One region of the Rossellomorea oryzaecorticis genome, then DNA from elsewhere that is predicted to be linked to it. Evidence: a T-box and tRNA genes for the amino acid it is inferred to sense, from the RefSeq annotation. Region 1 holds a T-box; the other holds one or more tRNA genes.
The links. A T-box is a leader RNA that pairs with one kind of tRNA and senses whether it is charged. The one in region 1 lies ahead of lysS (lysine--tRNA ligase), so its partner is inferred to be a tRNA-Lys.

Region 1 (11,297 bases):
TGTGAAGAAGGGTTTAATTCCTTCTTAGCACCATCGCCCAATTACGAAACCGCATTCGTTTTTTGTTATAAAAAGATTTTCCTATGCAGCAGAACCTCAAGATGTGCATCACGGTTCAACAGCGAAACCGGTTTCGATTCAAACCAAAAGTAAAACGTCCCCTCTCATATAAAGAAAACGCTTTCTTAAATATGCCTATTCCTATAGCTTTTTCTACACCCTTCCCTATATTTCCTTTTACAAACAACGAAACCCTACGAAATACCCACAAAAAATACGCAATAGAAGTCATTGGAGGAGCCATGGGGACAGGTACCGCGCCCTAGAAAAATAAACCACCGTCGCTCACTTCTTAAGATTCATAACCAAAAACACCCCGGTAATGATAAACAGTAAATAAAAGATACCATCACTGATAACTGAACTACCGGCCTTCACCCCAGCCAATACAACTAAAAACCCAGCCGTCCAGATAATCTTAGTTTTCCTGACTATCCGCTCACTGATCCCCTTGCTGAAACGCGGGTAATAAATTCCCAGAACAAGGAGCACGATAATCGTAAAAATGTTGAAAAGCTGCGTATAAGCGCCAAACAGCTGGACCCAGCTCACTGCAAAGTATAACAAAATAGTAAACAGGACAAATAAGAAGAGATTGTATCTTATCAAGCTGCTCATGATATCCCTCCTATGTGAATAACCTTCATTCCTTATTTAACTCCCGCAATTCCTTTAGGATTTCTGTATTCGACTTATGTACTTTCCTTAATAATCCTTCGATCGATAACAAAACAAGTAAAAAGATAACAATCGCATTCAGCATAAAAATTTCCATCTGCTCACCCCTGAATGACTTAGAAGTTTTATAGTATGGCGGCATATCCCCGGTCTATCCGTTATTGTCGAACTTCCACACTCCACCTTATAAGATAGGGAATACTCCCCTTTCTCGGTGCCTGTGTCCCAGTTCTCCTTAAACGTGACCACATACTTTTCGCTGCCGGTTTCTTTTACAAGGGTTTCTCTTTTACCCTTCTACCCAAACACCGATCACTACAGGGAATAATGATCGAGTTCCCTTCCCACCAGCATTTCGTTTACCAATACTTTATCATATTTCCAGAAGGTACCGGGCCGTAAAATCAAGAGCTTCTAGCAAGTTGCATTTCAATTTGCCCGCTCTAATCCCAACTTGACAGATAAGGTTTATAGGCATTATGATAATATAAACTTTACCCCGACCCTATATTTTCGAGAATTCTTTTCTTAGAGGAGGAAGGAAATGATGGCAAATCAAGCCTCACTCAATCAGAACAAAGGAATTTATCAAATGCTCAAAGACTCCATGGTGAAGGAAAAACAGGATTTAGAAACCCTTTCAACACCTCAACTGAAGGCCGTTTACAAACAGGAACGCTCCGCACAGCACCCGCACTCTGGTTATTCTTCGATTCGTTTTATGTCATAGATTAGATAAGAGCCGGTTTCTCACTCTATATGAGAAACCGGCTCTTTTCAACTATTTTAACCATCTCTTTTTTGGATTCCTACTCCTTATACACTTATACCTTGCTAGGTATTTTAGGCATTGAAAATAAGTTTTGATAATATATTTTTGTTTTTGATAATAAATTGTTGGTTTTTGATAATATATCCAGATTTTTGATAATAAGTGTGGCATTTTTGATAATATAAACAAGCAGAGTACCAATAATACCCGCTATGGTCGCATGAACTCCCTGTTATTTTGGACTAACCTGATCATTTAATTCGATATTCCCTAAAACTTAGTGAAATTCGAGTAAAATATACAGCTCCCTTTTACCTTCAACACCAATTTAGAATGGGTCACGGTACCTGTCCCCACGACCCACTCACAATCCAGCCAATACCAGCCCAATTCATCAAATTACAACTTCCTAGTCAACGGAAATAACACACAATCCTTAATCGTATCGCTGTCCGTCAATACCATCAGCAAACGCTCAATGCCGAATCCCCATCCTGAGATGGGCGGCATCCCGTATTCCATGGCGGTCAGGTATTCCTCGTCCATTTCCATCGCTTCTGAATCTCCATTGCTCTTAAGGATGGCTTGTTCCTCCAACCGTTTTCTTTGTTCAATTGGATCGACGAGTTCTGAATATGCATTGATGATTTCGGCCCCGTTCACGACCAGCTGGAACCGGTCGGTAAGTGCCGGGTCTTCGTCATTTGCCCTCGCAAGTGGTGAGAGATCGATTGGATGCTGGATCAGGAATGTGGGTTTGATCAGCTTTGGCCGGCATGTTTTTTTATAAAGCAAATCAATCAAATTTCCTCTTCCTAGCGAATGAATATCGTCATGTTCAAGCTCGACGTTTCTCCTGCGGGTCTCTAGAAGCAATTCTTCTGAGGTTGGATAAAGGCTAATATCAATCCCTGTTTCCCGCTGAATCAACTCCCTGAAGGAAACAGCTTCCCACTGCTGGGAAAAATCAATCGCCTGGCTGTTTAAATGAATTGTGGTTGTTCCAAAAGTGTGTTCAAGTACATACAGCACCATCTCACGCATGAGTTTCATCGTGTCTTCATAGTTCCAGAAGGCTGCATATCCCTCGACCATCGTGAACTCTTGAAGATGCTGGGGACTGATTCCTTCATTCCGGAAACACTTTGCGAATTCTAATACTTTGGTAAAACCGCCTGCGATCAGCCTTTTCAAATATGTTTCCGGTGCGATCCGGAGGTTCAGTTCCGAATCCAGCGCATTGTGATGGGTCCTGAATGGTTTCGCCAGTGCACCGGAGGAGGTATGCTGCAGGATTGGCGTTTCCACTTCAATGAAATCATGATCTTCAAAAAATCGGCGAATAGCGCGGACCATCTTGCTTCTGGACAGCATGCGGCTTTGGGTTTCACTGGTCATCATCAGGTCCAGGTAACGCTGCCTGTAACGGACATCTATGTTGCTCAGCCCATGCCATTTATCTGGCAGACTCCTCAACGCTTTGCCGAGGAAAACATAATGCTCGATCCGCAGCGTTTTCTCTCCTGCCCCCGTGGTGTACATGCTTCCTTCCACACCGATAAAATCACCGATGTCCACCAAATTTTGAAAGTGTTCAAACGGACCCTCTCCCACTTCATCCTTCTTGAGTAGAAGCTGCAGACTGCCATGTATATTTGAGATTGTAATGAACACCAGTTTCTTGAAGTTCCTGATTCCCATGATTCTTCCCGCTGCTCTGACTCCTGTTATACCATCTTCAAGCCGAACTGCCTCTGCAAGTTCATGATTAATGGAAAACCTTTCCGGATATACATCTATTCCTTGCATTCTCATCGCTTGTGCCTTTTTCAGTCTGCCTTCTGTCTGCTCGATACTCATACCGTTCACTCCGTTCTTTGGTTTTTTATCACACTCAATCTATTTAAAAACAAAAAAACTCCCACCCCCAAGATTCATCATCTTGAGGACGAGAGTATTATGCTCCGTGGTACCACCCCAGTTTATTGATATGTCGCCATACCAACCTCTTCGGGTACGTCAAAATATAAATAGTTGAGTATACCCTATCTCTGTAACGGGAGATCCCGTCGCAGTATCACCAGGGAAACCCTGGATCCGTGCGGAGCTCCGAGCCTTTTTTCATTAAGATCATTATTACTCCATCCCACCAACCGGAGCTCTCTGAAAATAACCGATCCCAACTACTCTTCTCTTCATAGCCGACAGTATTGAAAATTAAGAACATTTTATACTATGTAGTGATAGGAGTCAAGGTCCTCATCTCAATCGTCATTCTTTTATCAATAGCAGATCGTGCATGCCTCTTTTCCGCCGCACTCAGGATAAATAGGATAGAAATAAATCCGACAATACCCTGAAAGGCGATCGTCATCCATTTATCCACCGGGATGAAAAGCAATACGATTGGACAAACAAAGATCATTGACAAGCCTATTGTAAAGGCAGCCTTTTCGGGAAGTTCTCTAATCTTATTTATCATTCGGACACCAGGCTTTCTCTCTAGAATCTAAATCACCGCATAACTTAAAAAATATACGTAATACCAAATGCCTGAAGCAATGAAAAACACCAGCAGCAGAAGCACACCTGCCACTTTAAAATACTGCCTCACCTAGAATCCAAAGGTGAAAACAGTACAAAAAACTATCATGTTCACAATTAAATGATGAATTCCGGTTTCCTGTTGTGACGACCATTTCAGCGGTGAAACCAGTGGCTTAGAAAAGATCTCCAGTGTATTGGCCGTGCTCTTCACGCCACTTTCAAATCCATATGTATTGATCTTAAGGAGCAAATTACCCAATATAAAAAGAAATATAATACCAATCATCCAAAAAAGCAGATTCCCTGTTTGCAAGACTGATTTTTTAAGAGGACTCATGTCTGCCTTACTCGTTCTATTCAGAAGCATTGCCGTCGCTCCTTTAAAGTAAGCGGAAGGCAGCCCTGCCGCCTTCCGCTCCTCTGATATGTGTACCGCAAATCTTATTTGATGCAAGAAAAAGCAAGCACAACCGGAATCCTCTGCCTTCTCACAAATTCTTCTTCACTGCTGAAGTGTTCGCGCATTGGCGTCCCTTCACGCAAATCCTTGACGGTAAAACCGCATGACAACAGCGTCCGAAAATATTGCTCGATCGTCCGGTGATATTTGACCACCACTTGATCGATCCACGGTTCTTTTCTTTCCCCTTCAAGGAAATAATCGTCCACAATCCAGTTCCCGCGTTTATCACCCGTTTTCTTGCTGACAAACGACGAAGTAGTGAGAGGGTGCTGCACGCTGAACACAAACCGCCCATTTTTCTTCAATGCTTTATGTATGTCTTGAAACAATGTTTCGATGTCCGGAACATAATGGATGGCAAAACGGGAGGTGATGATATCGAAAGATTCCTTCGGATAATGATATGATTCCATGGTCTCGCGGATGATGGTCCCATTTTTACCGGACATATTCAGCCTGGCTGCGGCCGCCATTTGTTCAGAACCCTCCACTCCGGTGTAGGAGGCAGCGCCCTTATCCAATAATTCTCTGCCAAAAACGGCATCCCCGCATCCGAGGTCCAGGACTTCTTTATTTTGGACATTGCTCAAAAGCTCATCGGTGATCGGCCCCTCGATTGCATTATTAGGGCTGTCCTTCCGATCCCTTCGTTTCATATAGGTTGAAAAGAAATCTTCCTGATCATACGCACTTGAACCCCTGAATTCCATTTTGCACATTTCCCCTTCCATCATGAAATAAATTCCTTTGGATAGTTTAACATATTTTTGTAAAATAATAGAAATATTTTTCGGAAAAGAGCGTACGAAAAAGAGCCGGCCATTCGGGTGGGACAGCTCTTATGAAGCCTTGATCAATTAAACTGACTTTTATCTCTTTTCCCAGCGTTTTTTTCATTAAATTCAACTTCTGCTGCTGCATTTACGGCGGCAAAGACCAAGCTGACCTCATGGGAATGAGATTGTTGACCTTGGAAATGATAAATCTTGTGATGAAGCTAGCCAACTTTGGCTTCACCCCGATACACGTGGCGACATTTGACGGCCGGGGATACTCCTTTTGCATTCCTCAGGAAGCTGCTCCACCAGAGCCTCATTGCGTTCTGAATACTTCAATCACATGAAAGTACAGTACACCCACCGTTTGGAGCGGAACGGCTGCCTGCTTGGTAATAGGCGCCGTTTTTGTCCCTGTCTCCCGAGCAATCGGGCAGTTATCGAGTAGCAGAATACAAGATACACCACTGGGTATAGAGAGGATGAATATTATGTTTTTGATAATATATTTCTTTTTTTTGATAATAAATGGGTGGTTCTTGATAATATATCCTTTTTTTGATAATAAGACTGCCATTTTTGATAATAAAAGACATTCAAGCCCCTATAATACCCCGGGTTACAACCCTACTTTTGTCCCTTCAAAGCAATTTTGACATTAAAATAGAATAATTGACTATAATCCAATTAAAAAGATGGTCAATTTTCGTTTGCGGACCCCTTTTTTAACGTGGGTCACGGTACCTGTCCCCTCGACCCGTCCTGCTTCACTTTTAACCGCCATCTCACTGAAAGAATGAATGCACTCACGACCAGTGCAGGGAGGATCGAGAGTAGGATGAGGCGGCCAAGGTCTTCCCATTCCGAAAATCCTTGTTCCATGATGTCTTCTGAGTAAAAGAACACCACTGATAAAGGGATAAATAAGAAGGGGAACCTGGACCAAAAATATTGTTTATATTTATTGGACTTCGTTTGGCTCCATTTTCTGTTACTTTTCTCACTTTTCATTACGCCATACTTCCCCTTTGATTTAATGATCCCACTATCACACAAAATCCAATATCCTGATATCAACCATATCAAGATCGCCTATTTCTTCTTTTAAATCCCAAAGCCTTATTTCGGATGTTTCTTCATTCTCGATAAATGGCTGAATTTCTTCAATGACTGTTACATACACGGGATTGTATTTGACGTCCCCATTTTTAGTATTCTTCGATTTTAAAAGACCACTGAACTCCATGTCGGTTATCACTTGCCCCGTTTCTTCATAAAGTTCCCGCATGGCGCATTCCTTTGGGGTTTCAACCCCTTCCCTTCGTCCTGCCGGCAATTCCCACTGCTTACGCCATACGTTATAGCACATGAGAACTTTCCCCCCGTACTTCACTACTGCAAAAGAACCGGCAAGCGGTCTGTATGTACTCATTTCTTCTTCGTTGATGCGCAAAAAATCCATGAATTCGTAACCGTTGTTTTTGAGTTTATTCAATTGGTTTCCTCCATTTAAGTGAATGATCTTATATATGTATTCTTCAAAAAGGGATCATCCCCTTTATTTCACCATGCATGACTGCCGGCCAGCACTATATCCCCCTCTTCTGTAACTCGTTTGTAACTCCACTCCTTTAAGCTTCTACTATCAAGAGAAGGGAGTTGATTCATTTTTATGAAGGTTAAACGGTTGTGTTTGACGATGGTTGCTTTGATGCTAATAAGTGCATGTGTATTGTTTCCGGGTCCGGCGGCGGCAGCAGGTCAGTTTCTTGATGGTTCTTATGGCGCTAAGCCTTATAAGCTCTATGTTCCAAATGGGTATGATGCAAGCAGAAGTTATCCTTTGTATGTCATGCTTCATGGGTGCACTCAGGATGCGAATCAATTTGCCGCAGGCACGCGGATGAACACACTGGCCGATGAAAAAGGGTTTCTGGTCCTTTATCCGGAGCAAACGAGCAGCGCGAATTCAAATAAGTGCTGGAACTGGTTTGAATCCGCCCATCAGGCTCGTGGAAGCGGTGAGCCTGCTGTCATAGCGGGTATGGTGAACAAAGTTAAAAGTTCCTATTCAATCCAGGGAGATGAGGTTTATGCATCGGGGCTTTCAGCAGGTGCTGCGATGAGTGTCATCATGGGGGCCGCGTACCCTGATCTCTTTTCCGGCATTGGTGTCGGTGCCGGTCTGGAATATAAAGCTGCAACCAGTATGACAGGTGCCTTCACCGCGATGTCAAGCGGCGGGCCGAGTCCTGTGCAGCAGGGGAACCTTGCTTACCAGGCAATGAGCAGTCGGGCAAAGATTATGCCTGTCATTGTTTTTCATGGTACATCCGATTACACGGTCTATCCTGTAAACGGGAATCAGGTCATTTCGCAGTGGGCTGCCACCAATGATTTAGCAGAGAACGGAATAGCTGACGGCTGGATCGATGACCAGCCCGAACGGACGGTTAACGCCGTTGTATCCGGAGGCAGAAGCTACAACGTCAGTGATTTCGAAGGCTTGGACAGACGTGTGTGGATGAGAAAAGTGACAATACAGGGTATGGGCCACGCCTGGTCCGGCGGGAGTTCACAGGGAAGCTACACCGATCCGCAAGGTCCGGATGCGAGCCGGATGATGTGGGAGTTTTTTGACTCCTTCACTGACAGAGGCGGTGGAGAAAATGACACAACTTCGCCGGTTACTTCGGCCTCTCCCGAAGGAGGCACGTATAACGCACCGGTCCAGGTCACACTTCAAACCAACGAAGAAGCTTCCACCTACTACACTACGGACGGATCAGATCCGACCATTCAATCTGCCTTATACACAGGACCGATCCAAATCACCGATGATACCATTCTCCGTTACTTCAGTCTTGACCCTTCAGGTAATTCAGAGACTATCAAACAGGAAATCTATGTGATCGATGAATCCTCCCCTCCAAGTGAAGGCGTCACGATTTCGTCCATTTCCGCAGAAGACGGTTTCGCCGGACAGTTAACAGCAGATAGCATAGGGACCGGGGACATCAAGGTCGGTGACAAGGGGATGTATAACACGGATACGTACAGAGGAATTCTGTCATTCGATACGAGCCAATTGGGACAGACCGCCATCCAATCGGCCACCATCCGCCTCTACATTAAGTCTGTTGCCGGCACGGTTTCATCTATTTCTGCCGATATAAAAAATGGAACCTTCGGGGCTGCCGGGATTGAGCAAAGCGATTACTCAGCACTTGCCAGTTTGGGTAACGCATCTGTCTTCCAATCCCCTCCAGCATCCGGTTATATTGATCTCAAGCTGTCAGGTGCTTCTTTGACCCAAATCAATAAAAATGGAAAAACACAATTCAGATTGAAAGCGGTGACCACACCAGGATTTTCTCAAAATCAAATTGAATTTTATGGTGGAGGCAGCGGCGGTCAGTCCCCTATCTTAATCATAAATGATTAATCGGAAACGTTTCTAAACTCTTCATTAAAAAGAAAACGAACAACGGCGGGAAAGCCGGTGTTCGTTTTTCATATCTCAAGACATTTTTTGGTAAATTTTATGTTATTGTAATCATAGAGGAATCAATTTAGAGCGAAGGGGATGTTTTGCAAAAACTTACTGGACATGAACCAAATCATGAAGGAAAAAGAGGTGACAAATGAACAACCCCTGGAACAAATTCATCTACAGACTCGGTTCTGGTTTATACGACCAGCTTTTCAATTCCGGGTTATTTCTTAAGGCACGCAAACAGATTTTCAGTGATGGGATATTTAAAGACGAGGGGCAGAAAATTCTTTTTGTAGGGGTTGGTACCGGCGCAGATTTGGAGTTAGTGGATATTGATAAATTTGATATCACGGCTATCGATTACTCAGAGGCGATGCTTCAGAAGGCACGGGAAAAATTCAACCATTCTACTATCGAATTTTTAAAGATGGATGCACAAGATATGGCCTTTGCTGATGATCAATTTGATTTGGTGGTGGCAAGCCTGATCTTATCGGTTGTTCCTGATGAAAACCTGTGTTTCGGGGAAATCGTACGGGTCTTGAAACCGGATGGCAAAATTGTCATTTTTGATAAGTTCTCTCCAAAAGGGAACAAACTGCCCATCTATAAAAAGCTGCTTAGACCGGTAATTAGAGTGCTGGGCACGGACATTGGGAGGAATTTCGAAAAGCTGGTGGAACCTCACAAGGATTATGTGACCATATTGGAAGACCGCTCGATTCTTTTTAAAGACATGTACAGAAAAATAGTTTTGCTTAAATCATATTTATCAAAATAAACTCAGGGCCATGCTCTCTGAGTTTTTTTCTGCTGGTCCACCATCGAGGTCATCCCCTGACATCTAAGATTTCTAATTTCCCATTATAATAGGAATACAAATTCATATATAGAAAAAATTGTCGAATATGCCTAAAAAAATAATCTTTGTTAAAAGTAGGAGAAAATCAAAGAATCCTTCCTTCCATTTACGCAAAAGCGGAAACGGAAAATAGTAAATATTCTAAATTAACTTACTATTTCCATAATTTTCATTGTCTTATCAAGTTTATTTTACTAGAATTCAAATTAGCTGCCGGAGCTAAAAGAAATAGCTATTTCTCTATTACATTATAAAAAAGGGGAATTGTAATTATGTCGAAGAAAAAATTAGTCAGTTTAGCATTAGGAACATCCCTTGTATTCAGTGCATCCTTTAGTGGAACAACATTCGCGCAATCATCTACGGATTCTATCACTTCCAATATGGACATCCATCAAAAACTTATAGATAAAAAAGGTCCGGACTTCCTATCCGGTAAGCTGTCAAAAGGTATTGTAAAGAACGAAAAAGATGTAAAGAAATTCATGAAGGCCAATAAAGAGTTGTTCAAAATCGATCCTCATTCCGAGCTTACCCTCATCGAAAAAACGACGGATGAGCTTGGATCCACCCACTATCGTTTTTCTCAAACGATCAAAGGGGTGCCAATCGACGGGGCCACCTTCATTATTCATACAAATAAAGAGAATGAAGTGACGGGTGCTACCGGGCAGCTATATGACAAAGCAGCCAAAAAGGTAACAAAGACCAAATCCTCCATTTCCAAAAATGCTGCGTCTGACCTTGCATGGAAACATATCAACCTATCAAAAAGCGATACGGTTACAGATAATCAAAATGTGGCAGGACCTAAGAGTGATATCAAAAATACGACAGTGAAAAATGACCTGGTCATTCATGAAAAAGACGGCGAATTCAACCTCGCTTACAAAGTTCAGCTTCAATTCATCAAGCCTTACGGTGCCAACTGGCAGATCTTCGTCGACGCTGAAGACGGCCATGTTCTCGAAGCAGTCAATGCGGTGACGGACGCAGGGACCACAGGGTATGGATATGGCTTGCTGGATGATTACAAATCGTTAAATACTTACTATTCAAACGGTACTTATTATTTATATGACGTCACCAAACCAATGAACGGTGTCATTGAAACACGCACTGCCAATAACGGTTCGAGCCTGCCGGGTAACTATTCAGTAGACAGCAACAACGCCTGGACAGCCTATTCCCAAGCTGCTGACGTTGATGCCCATGCATACGCGGGTAAAGTCTATGACTATTATAAAAACACACATAATCGCAATAGTTTTGACAATAATGGCGCAACCATCCGCTCCACTGTGCACTACGGCAGCAACTATAACAATGCTTTCTGGAACGGATCCCAAATGGTATACGGTGACGGCGACGGATCGACCTTCACTTCCCTTTCAGGAGCCCTTGACGTTGTCGCACATGAGCTGACCCACGCAGTGACGGAACGAACAGCTGGTCTTCAATATCAATATCAATCAGGCGCGCTGAATGAATCGTTCTCTGACGTATTCGGATACTTCCTTGATTCCGGCGATTACTTGATGGGTGAAGATGTCTATACACCGGGAGTATCAGGCGATGCCCTGCGCAGCTTATCCAATCCGCCTCAATATGGACAGCCGGCTCATATGAATGACTATATCAAT
Region 2 (11,297 bases), on a different contig from region 1:
GTTGTACACATTTTCAATCTTCGCAACCAGATAAATGGCGCCGATCACTTCATCTGACGATATGATGGGGGATGTCAAAACCCAGACGCGGTCCCCGGTCTTTTCATCGATCAGAATATTATCATAAGCGCCTCCGCCGGCGAGGACCCGTTTGACCGAGATTTCATCGGTCGGGCGTCCCACCATCGCCTGGTTATTTTCATCAGAGGTGCCTATGATCCTGCTGCGGTCATCCACCACGCGTATTTCATAAATATCCGAGTTGGGCTCGGCACTGTCTTCCAATAGATTCTTAATTTCATTTTCCTTCGATGGATCATCCTCGGCACGTTCCTTGACCATTTCTTCACGGACCGAATATTCGAGCAGATCCACCCGGCTCTTGATGCTGGATTGAAAGTTATCCACCAGCTTATTCTCCAGTTCCCTGACAAAATAAACCCCGATGATCTGCATCGCCAGGAGAATCAGGAGCACATAAATCATGACAAACTTAAGATGGATCGAACGCGTTAAACCAACTTTCTTCATTCAACCTTACTCCTGTTCAGGATTTCGCAAGTAATAACCGACTCCTCTACGTGTTACGATCCAAGTAGGGTGGCTGGGATTATCCTCAATTTTTTCACGAAGACGTCTCACGGTCACGTCCACCGTACGGACATCCCCGTAATAGTCATAGCCCCATACCGTTTGTAATAAATGCTCACGGGTCATGACCTGTCCGATATGCTTGGCCAGATAATGAAGAAGTTCGAACTCACGGTGTGTCAATTCAATCGTTTCACCGCGCTTCGACACCACATACGCATCCGGGTGGATCGTCAGCGAACCGACCGTGATTTCATTGTTCTCATCCTCATCGCCGGCAGCCGCAGCCCCCGCCTGATGACGGCGCAGATTCGCCTTCACACGTGCGATCAGCTCGCGCGTACTGAACGGCTTCGTCACATAATCATCCGCACCCAGCTCAAGTCCGAGGACCTTATCGATCTCAGAGTCCTTCGCCGTCAGCATGATGATCGGCATTTCATACTTCTTACGGATCTCACGGCACACTTCCATCCCGTCACGGTTCGGCAGCATGATATCAAGAAGGACCAGGTCAGGCTTCACTTCCTCTGCCATCTTCACCGCCTCATCGCCGTCATACGCACAATGGACCTCATAGCCTTCCTTCTTCAAGTTAAACTGCAAAATATCAGCAATCGGCTTTTCATCGTCAACAACTAAAATCTTTTTATCCATATCAATTGATCTCCTTTGACAATTAAATTCGGTCTAATCGTAATTTTGCTTAGTATAGGATTCTTCCTTTAAATTTATCACTTTCTGCGTCTTAATTCATCTTTTACTCAATGATTGGCGGATTTCATGTCTATTTTCCCACCGGTTTTCTATCCCGCGGTTGATTTCCGTGCAAGACTTCGCATTCCGCGGTCAGCACTCCAATCAACGGCTGGAAGCGTCCCTAACATGTATCTACCTCTTTTTAACATAGTAAACAGCTTTTTACGAATGAAATCTCCCTATATAAAAGAAGAAACCCAAAATACAAGAAAGGGGACTGACGGTATTGTTGTTGTCAGTCCCGGGTTGTGCTGTATTTATTTATGAAGTACGTCTAATGGATTGATCAGGGATCCGTTTTTGTGGACCTCAATATGAAGGTGTACACCGGTAGATTGACCTGTTGTTCCCATGATTCCCAGTTTATCGCCTTTGCCGACCTTTTGGCCAGCTGAAACGGAGATGGAATCAAGATGTGCGTAAGTCGTTTTGTAGCCGTTTTGATGGTCGATCACGACTTTGTTACCGTAGCCGCCGTCGTCCCAACCTGCAGAAACGACAACCCCGTTATCAACGGATTTGATCGTCTTATCGCTTGGGCGTGCGATGTCGATTCCTTTATGCATCTTGCCCCAGCGCTGACCCTGCTTGGAGGAGATATATCCGCCGTTTGTCGGCCATGCAAAGCTGCCGGAACCTCTTGAAGGAGTTTCTTTCGTTCCTTTAATGACGATGTATTTTTGAGGCTCTTTTACATCCTTTTCCTCAGTGACATTCTTCTCGGTTTGAGAACCGTTCACTTCTGTAGCAGTAAAGGTAACGGACTTCTCGCCTTCCACACCTTCCTGCTTCACTTTCGTATCGCCCTTATTCATTGAAGAATCTTCAATCACTTCTTTATCATAGGCGATTTTTTCAATCTTATTGACTTCCTTTTTAACCACTGTATGAACGAACGGCTTGCTGACCGTCACATTCAATTCTGATCCGATCTTCAACGCCCCGTCCTCATCCAGTTCAGGGTTCAATTTCAGAAGCTCGCCCGTCGTCAAATCAAGCTTCTCAGCGATTGCCCCAAGGACATCGCCTTCTTCTACCTTATACTTCTTCTCTTCGACACTTCCTTTAAGAAGCAGGTTTACAGCTTCATCAGCAGAAAGGATTTCTTTTGGATCCACCTGTGATTTTTCAGCTGCCACATCTTCTTTAAAAGAAACATCCAATAAACGTGTTTCATTTTCCTTCAAAGCGGGTAAAGAAGAATCAGCGTCATTTTTACGTGCTTCCAAATCTTTCAGTTCGTCTTCGGAAACATATTTCAGCTTGATCTTTTTCAGCGTCTCGTCCGCTGTCTCTTTATCTTTTACATACGCCACAGGCTTGTCATCGACAACCAATGCATAAGCATTCGCTTCGACAGCCATCGACTTGGATACATTATTCAAAACTTCCTGGTTATTCGTTTTCGCAGAGAAAACATTCTCAGGTATGTATGTGATGTCATTATTCCAGGTTACCTGGTAATCCTTGAACTTCTCTTCAGCATCTTGAAGCTTTTCTTCCAGCATGCCCTTCACATCATCCTGATCCGTAACAGCCCCTACATAATGACTGTTTACGTATACATGATAGATCGTCTTCAGCTCTTTATCTGTATCATCCGCAGAAGCAGATGCAAACGTCAGTGTTGAAAGTGCAAGCGTCGTGACCGCAACCTTCTTCATGAATTGAGAAGATCGGCCTCTATATTCTTCTAATTTCGGTAATAAGCGTTCTCCAAACTTCATTGTCTTGCCTCCTGTAAACTAAAAAGCAAAAATCACTGTGTTGGTCATTCATTATGCCTAATTTTAGTAAATATTCTTGTAAATTCGTACTTTACTAACTTACCATAATTCGACGAAATACGGGGAAAAGTATTAGTATTGTAACAAAACTGTATAATTAATAGAATTTTCAATGAGTCGTTTTAATGATATTACCGCTGAAATCACTGATATAACTAGGAATAAGGTTGCATAGGAGAAATATTGCGTCCGAGGGAAAATGTGGTTATTTGTCACTTTTTGTTACATTCATGTTACAAATACATAATAAAAAAGTACTACGAGAGACAAAGTCATCGCAGTACTTTTTGTAGATGGCTCAGGACGGAATCGAACCGCCGACACATGGATTTTCAGTCCATTGCTCTACCAACTGAGCTACTGAGCCGTATTAAATTATTCGTTCCTAATCTGATAAACCGGTTGTCCATCGTCCAGCTCTCAGGAGGATTATTCAAGTTGCTGCTCGAGCTGTACGCTGATGATTACTCGGATGAAGCTTATTCACCGTGCTCTACCAACTGAGCTACTGAGCCGTGTTTAGTTATGTAATGAAGATCATCCGGTTCGGGCTGAGTGACCAGCGAGGGGAATGACGATTCATTATGTAAAAATAAAATGGCGGTCCGGACGGGACTCGAACCCGCGACCTCCTGCGTGACAGGCAGGCATTCTAACCAACTGAACTACCGGACCAGAGTTTTTCGCTTTAGCGAAATAACTTTCATTAATTGCTTTAGCAAAATATATTTCCTTAAATTGCTCTATCAAACTATCATTCTACTAAAAGAAAGATATGACCCGTACGGGATTCGAACCCGTGTTACCGCCGTGAAAGGGCGGTGTCTTAACCGCTTGACCAACGGGCCATGCAGGATGATAGATGTTTTGCTTCCGCAAAAATCTTTGGTGAGCCATGAAGGACTCGAACCTTCGACCCTCTGATTAAAAGTCAGATGCTCTACCAACTGAGCTAATGGCTCACAGTATATATCAACACGAAAGTTTCGCGACGTCTTTCGTGACAACGAAATTAATATTATCACGTATGCGGGACGGGGGCAATAGTTTTTTGTAGAATTTTGTTGAAAATTATTTTCTGGGGAATAAATGCGTCAAAAAGCCACCAGCATGGTGATGAAGCTGATGGCTTTTTATTATTTATTCGAAAGGGTATGGATTCTTCCTTTATTCTGACCTTTCGTGGAAACAGCAACAGCATTGACAGTGTCCAGCCCCAGTACATTGTTTCAGCACCTTATCAACGCCAACCAAAAAACCACACCCCAGCCCCGCACCACCAACGTACGGAACCAGGCTGCAGCCTCCAATACAATACCTAACCCAACCAAAATCCAACTAACCAACAACCAATCTAATAAGTCAAACTAGCCGCCACAATCAACCCAACCACAATCGAAACCGAGAACAAGCTGAATCCGATCGCGACGTTGCCTTCTTCTACTTTTTTCGCCAGATTCGTCTTTGGTGTGAGGACATACTCGATGATCCAGTACGCGATGACCTGGGTGGCGATTCCGATCAGCCCCCATACGAAGGCATCGAACAGATTGATGCTGTTTGCCCAGACGGTGTAGATGACGATGGCCAGACCGATGGCTTTGCCCCACAGTTTCAAGGCGACGGCGAGGTTGCCTTCGCGGATGAGGGTGGCTTCTGAGAATTTCGTGGTGAATGCGAATACGATGACACCGAGGATCATTAGACCGAGGCCTGTGCCGACGTGGGCAAGAAAACTGATGAGTGCTTCACTCGTTATGATTTGCATGGATTACTCTCCTTTTTGTTCTTCCCCGATTCCGATCGGAAGGAAGTATGATTCGTTATCGGTGATGGCGTTGCCGGCACGGTATCCGACGGCGTCCGCTGTACCGTTTATGACGAAACTGCCAACCATCAGACTCGCTTCGACAACACCGGAATCAGTCCGGATGTCATGCCGCGGCAGTTCAATATATTCCTGATAGACAGGCAGTGTTTCCTTATATGTTTCTTTCGGATCCTGCAGTACCACCCTGCCGGATGCTTCAATGATTTTGACGGTATCACCCTCGCGCCCGAATGCTGGCTTCTGCACATAGGTGGCACCGCTCTCTTCGAACACATCCGGATCAAGATATGTCGGTAAAAAAAATGCTGAAATCCACTCATGTTCTTCTTCTGTGAAAAAATCGCTCCCCGACTCATGAAGTCCCCAGATCAGGGCCTGCACGCCTTTGGACTGCATCAAGAATGCAGAAGGCGGGTTCAAAATGGCAAGCTTTCCGTCCACCACCAGTCCAATCAGCTCGAGTCCCGATTTTTCACCGGTATCGGGATCCACATCTTCAACCAAATGCTCGATCGGATAGGTCGGGCGATACAGCACATCGATCCGTTCACCGCTTGGTGTATAGAGACCGGCTTCCCGGCCGGTCCTCACCTGCAATTGATCAAGGCTGACAAATTCGGAAGGCACGTCTGCCAATGACTGCAGGTAACGCGTCGTCAAATAATCTTCTTCATGATCGCTGTGCGAGGAAAAGACGATCTTCGGCGATCCGTCCCGTCCGAGTGACCGCCAGGAAGCGAGCAGTGCCCGCCGCAGCTCAAGGCCGAGCTTCTCCTCAAGACCGGCATTCGGATCGTCCAGCGAAAAATGATCGCACACTCTTCCGTTCACATGATAAAGCTCCTTGATGAAGGTCGGTGTGTCACTATTAAACTCCAATAGTTTCAAGCGTCCGTCTTCACCCGCGACAAAATCGAACCTGCCAACGATGCACTCCTGGGGAATCGATTTAGTCCGTATGTAAGGAAGCGATTCCTCCGGAAATCCCAGTTCCAGCAGTGATTCATCACCGAGCTCACGCAGAAGAACTGCTGTTTTCACAAACACGTGATAAGCTTTCTCCGAAGCGTCCCGGACCTCCTCGATCATGGCCATGGGTTCTTTTCTTATATCCAAAAGGGCATATTCCATTCCGAAGAGGTCGTGCCAGAAATCCGGGACCCCTTCATAAAAATCCGCTCTTTGTTCACGATGTGTTCTATCCACCGAATCCGCCTTTCGAGCCGCTTCCGATCCCAGATTTATATGATTTCGAATACGATTTGTAGTCTGAATAGTTACGGAGGCTCGATTTGTTTTTAAACATCCTGCCGGCGAACCAGAAGTAGCCGAAGTGAGAGGAGCGGCTGTCATCACAGTAGTACGTGCCGCTGTCGTCGTCCCAATCCCAGTCGTCGCAGTCGGTGTCGGTCGGCTCCGGCGGGAGGTCCTGGTTGTTCCCGCAGCCGGTGACGGAAATGGCCATCACTGAGGCGGCCACTCCTGCCATCAATTTTTTCGTTTTGTTCATTGCGTTTCCTCCTTCAGCGTTTCGCCGGTTGCTTTTACATATAAAATGTATACGGACCGGTCTTCGTCGATTTCGGCGGAATCCCGTTCATATTCCCTGCCATCTATATAGGTATATACTGAACCGATGACGCTCAGAATATCAAGATGATCATCGTATGTTTCCTGTTTAACGATCGGGGGATTCTTCCTCGGATTCAGCTCACGGATCTCCAGCAGCAGTCCCTGAGGCGGGAAGAGCGGATCGGTGACAGGCTCTTCTTCATATTTGTCTACATATATAAGAAAAAGATTCCCTTCTTTTGCAGACGACGTCTGTCTGTAGGTGACGCCTTCTTTTACAAAAAACTCACATTCCCTGCGTGCAAGGATCTGCCCGAGTTCGATATCCGGGTAATGAAAGATCGGTTCATAGCCGCCCATGCCTTTCAGCAGGCGGTATTCAAGTAAGGGGCGTGACATCCCTCGCATTCCTCCTTTGGTCGAGTGATTCGCTCTTTAAGTATACGGTTCACAAAAAGAATGGTTTCACTCAAAACTAGGTTATTGGTATGATTATACTATGATTTCTTCAAGAGGAGCGATTGCATGGCCATTTTTATGAGGCTTTGGAAACAAGTATCAAAGATGGACTTCGGTTTCATCTTATTGTTATCCGTTATCATCATTTTATTGGGGACATTCGGGATTTATTTTCTGGAACCCGAAGGCTTTCCTTCGTTGTTTGACGGTTTCTGGTGGACGATGACCACCCTGACCACGGTCGGATACGGGGATTATTATCCCGTAACGGTTAGCGGACGTCTGCTCGGGATCTTCCTCTTTATCTTCGGGATCGGGATCATCGGGGTCCTGATCAGCAAGACGGTAGATGCCATCACGACGTTTCAAAAATACAAACGGGAAGGGAAGCTTGAGTATACCATGAATGATCATTTCATTTATATCAACTGGTCTAAGAAGACGGAAAGGGCGATCCAGGAAGTGCTGGCACACTCGCCTGAGGCGGAGATCGTGCTGATCGATACGCTGGGTGAATCACCTGTCGATCACGCTCAGATCCACTATATTCAAGGGGATCCATCGGATGAGGATATATTGCTGCGAGCGAATATTCTCGATTCAAAACGGGTCGCGATCTTTTCCGATTCGCGGATAGAGGACCCGTCACTGATTGACGGGAAGACCCTCCTGATTGCATCTGCCGTCGAAGGCTTGTCAAAAACGCATGAAAAGGAGATCCATACGATCGTAGAGATTTCGGAAGACCGACATATCCCTAAATTCAAACACATCGCGGTCGAGGACTTCATCCTGTCCACCGATTCCGTCTCTTTCTTGATGGCAAAAGCGACGATCCATCCCGGGACGACGAGCTTGTTCAGACAGCTCTTGAGCAAACGGTACGGGAATAACATCCACGAGCTGAAGGCGAACCCTGAGTGGAAGACCATCAAGCAGGCGTCCGAGGAGCTTCTGCAAAAAGGGGCCATCCTGCTGGCCGTCAATGACAGCATGGACTTCACGGATGCGATCAACCGCGAACTGCTCGACTCGGATACGCTGTATGTCGTATGCCACGACAGGGTGTATGAACAGCTTACTGCTGGTGAATGAATATAAGAAAAGAAGCTGACCCGAGGGGTCAGCTTCTTTTCTGTGTGTCTTATTTTGAAATTATCTCGGGCTCCACACACTGCGCACCACATTCGTCTGTGAACGGTCAGGTCCTACAGAGAAGATGGAAAGCGGGATGCCGGTAAGCTGGGATACGCGCTCAAGGTAGTGGCGTGCATTTTCAGGAAGCTCGGAAAGCGTCTTGCAGCCTGTGATGTCTTCCGTCCAACCTGGAAGCTCTTCGTATACCGGCTCGCATTCAGCCAGGATGTTGAGGTTCGCAGGGAACTCTTCCATGATTTCGCCTTTGTATTTATAAGCGACACAGATTTTCAATGTTTCAATGCCTGTCAATACGTCGATTGAGTTCAGGGACAGGTCAGTCAGTCCGCTGACACGGCGGGCATGGCGGACAACAACGCTGTCGAACCAGCCTACACGGCGGGCGCGTCCAGTCGTCGTACCGTACTCACGGCCGACTTCACGGATTTGATCGCCGATCTCGTTGTTCAGTTCAGTAGGGAATGGACCGTCTCCGACACGGGTCGTGTATGCTTTTGAAACACCGACGACGTGATTGATCTTTGTAGGTCCGATACCTGAACCGATCGTCACTCCCCCTGCTACCGGGTTGGATGACGTTACGAACGGGTATGTACCCTGGTCGATATCGAGCATGACACCCTGTGCTCCTTCAAAAAGAACGCGGCGGCCGTTGTCGATCGCATCGTTCAATACAACGGATGTATCCACGACGTACTTCTTGATCTGCTGGCCGTACTCATAGTACTCATCAAGGATATCCTCGATTTTAAATCCTTCTGTTTCATAGAAACGCTCAAGAAGGCGGTTCTTTTCTTCAAGGTTGCGTGCGAGCTTCTCTTCGAATGATGCACGGTCAAGAAGGTCGGCGATACGGATCCCGATACGTGCAGCTTTATCCATGTAGGCAGGTCCGATCCCTTTTTTCGTTGTACCGATCTTGTTGGCGCCTTTGCGCTCTTCTTCCACTTCGTCAAGCTTCAGGTGGTAAGGCAGGATGACGTGCGCGCGATTGCTGATTCGCAAGTTCTCAGTCGTGACATCACGGTCATGTAAGTATTTAAGTTCCTTCACCAATGCCTTCGGATCGACGACCATGCCGTTCCCGATGACAGAAATTTTTTCATTATAAAAGATACCTGATGGAATCAAGTGCAGCTTATATGTTTCACCGTCAAATTTAATTGTATGCCCCGCGTTATTACCGCCCTGGTAACGTGCGATTACTTCTGCATGTTCAGAAAGGAAGTCAGTGATCTTTCCTTTTCCTTCGTCTCCCCATTGTGTTCCCACTACTACTACTGAAGACATAATAAGCACCTCCGACGGGAATTAGTATTCCCTCTTTTTTCAAACAAACTCATTTTATCAACTGAATAGAGGAAAGTCAATCAAAACACGAACATTATTATAGGTATTTATCTTTATGTTCGTAAAATCAACGTTGCGGAATCACCGGCACAAGGTCATGCCGACCCACCCTGAAAGCCCGTCCCGCACCGCTTTAAAGCACTGCAGATAAAATGATAAAAAAGTATTAGCCCGAAATTTTTATTTTTGGTATGTTTAAATAAGCATTTTGAATTTTACATACAATTGGATATTGAGGTGAGTGAGATGATTAAGCGTTTTTTCAGTTATTACCGTCCCCACAGGCGGCTGTTTTACATAGATTTCTTTTGTGCCGTGCTGGTCGGACTGCTTGAACTCGGGTTCCCGATTGCGGTGTCCTGGTTCATCGACACCCTCCTTCCTGATGGGAACTGGAGCACGATCATCGCCGTGAGCGCGGGTCTCCTGGTCCTGTACCTGCTCAGTTCGAGCATGCAGTTCGTCGTGAACTATTGGGGACATAAGCTTGGAATCAACATCGAGACCGATATGAGGCGTGAGCTTTTCCACCATGTGCAGCGGCAGTCGTTCCGCTTCTTTGACAACACAAAGACCGGGCACATCATGAGCCGGGTGACCAACGACCTGATGGATATCGGCGAGCTTGCCCACCATGGGCCGGAGGATTTATTCATCGCCGTCATGACGTTCATCGGGGCCTTCTGGATCATGCTGACGATCAATGCGAAGCTCGCACTTGTCGCGATCATCATCGTCCCGTTCCTTGTCTGGCTGATTTCGGTTTCGAATATCAAAATGAATAGGGCATGGACAAAAATGTACGGCAACATCGCCGACGTGAACAGCAGGGTGGAGGACAGCGTGTCCGGGTCCCGTGTCGTGCAGTCCTTCACCAACGAACAATTCGAGATGGACCGTTTCAATGAAAACAACCAGTTCTTCCGTAAATCGAAGCTTAAAGCGTACAACGTCATGAGTGTGAACCTTTCTGGGATCTATATCACCACGCGTTTGATGACGCTTGTAATCCTTGTATACGGGGCATGGCTGAGTTTCTCAGGTGCCCTTACCTACGGCGAGCTGGTCGCCTTCATCCTTTACATCAACGTTCTTTTCAAGCCGATCGATAAAATTTCAGCCCTGCTTGAGCTGTATCCGAAAGGGATGGCCGGCTTCAAGCGGTTCACGGAACTGATGGATATGGAGCCGGATATCGAAGACCGGCCGCACGCGGTGGAAGTGTCAACGTTAAGAGGACGTATCGAGTTCGACCGCGTCCGTTTTGGCTACGAGCCGGACCGGCCGATCCTGAACGACCTGTCATTCGGGATCGAACCGGGGCAGACCGTCGCTTTCGTCGGTCCTTCAGGTGCGGGGAAAACGACGATCTGCTCGCTTATCCCGCGTTTCTACGATATCGAGTCAGGGGCCATCACCATTGACGGGATCGATGTCAGGGATATGACGAAAAAATCGCTCCGCTCCCAAATCGGGATCGTCCAGCAGGATGTATTCCTGTTTACAGGGACACTGCGTGAGAACATCGCGTACGGCAAACTGGATGCGACGCAGGAAGAGATCGAAGAAGCATCAAGGCGCGCCCATTTGACCGATCTGATTGCATCCCTTCCTGACGGGTACGATACCCAGATCGGTGAGCGAGGCTTGAAATTATCCGGCGGTCAGAAGCAGCGGCTGTCGATTGCAAGGATGTTCCTGAAGAACCCTCAGATCCTCATTCTCGATGAAGCGACTTCGGCACTTGATACCGAGACAGAAGCGATCATCCAGGAGGCGCTGAACGAATT

Region 2: it encodes a tRNA-Lys, which carries the amino acid that the T-box ahead of lysS (lysine--tRNA ligase) is inferred to sense. The anticodon was not compared.

What each region holds. Positions count from the first base shown of each region.
Region 1 is NZ_JBJOSA010000033.1:10,319-21,615, reverse strand. Features, by position in the region: gene ACKA06_RS20930 (hypothetical protein) at 346-678, opposite strand; gene ACKA06_RS20925 (hypothetical protein) at 704-835, opposite strand; gene ACKA06_RS20920 (hypothetical protein) at 1,286-1,468, shown strand; gene lysS (lysine--tRNA ligase) at 1,910-3,370, opposite strand; T-box leader at 3,452-3,718, opposite strand; gene ACKA06_RS20910 (hypothetical protein) at 3,744-3,992, opposite strand; gene ACKA06_RS20905 (class I SAM-dependent methyltransferase) at 4,499-5,230, opposite strand; gene ACKA06_RS20900 (hypothetical protein) at 6,032-6,178, opposite strand; gene ACKA06_RS20895 (NUDIX domain-containing protein) at 6,345-6,791, opposite strand; gene ACKA06_RS20890 (extracellular catalytic domain type 1 short-chain-length polyhydroxyalkanoate depolymerase) at 6,969-8,741, shown strand; gene ACKA06_RS20885 (class I SAM-dependent methyltransferase) at 8,941-9,573, shown strand; gene ACKA06_RS20880 (M4 family metallopeptidase) at 9,927-11,297, shown strand, end outside.
Region 2 is NZ_JBJOSA010000008.1:116,567-127,863, forward strand. Features, by position in the region: gene walK (cell wall metabolism sensor histidine kinase WalK) at 1-531, opposite strand, end outside; gene yycF (response regulator YycF) at 538-1,248, opposite strand; gene ACKA06_RS11765 (peptidoglycan DD-metalloendopeptidase family protein) at 1,608-3,077, opposite strand; tRNA gene ACKA06_RS11770 (tRNA-Phe) at 3,432-3,504, opposite strand; tRNA gene ACKA06_RS11775 (tRNA-Asp) at 3,736-3,812, opposite strand; tRNA gene ACKA06_RS11780 (tRNA-Glu) at 3,914-3,985, opposite strand; tRNA gene ACKA06_RS11785 (tRNA-Lys) at 4,024-4,099, opposite strand; gene ACKA06_RS11790 (DUF350 domain-containing protein) at 4,492-4,905, opposite strand; gene ACKA06_RS11795 (glutathionylspermidine synthase family protein) at 4,909-6,174, opposite strand; gene ACKA06_RS11800 (hypothetical protein) at 6,167-6,478, opposite strand; gene ACKA06_RS11805 (hypothetical protein) at 6,475-6,939, opposite strand; partial or broken gene ACKA06_RS11810 (potassium channel family protein) at 7,054-8,094, shown strand; gene ACKA06_RS11815 (adenylosuccinate synthase) at 8,155-9,447, opposite strand; gene ACKA06_RS11820 (ABC transporter ATP-binding protein) at 9,754-11,297, shown strand, end outside.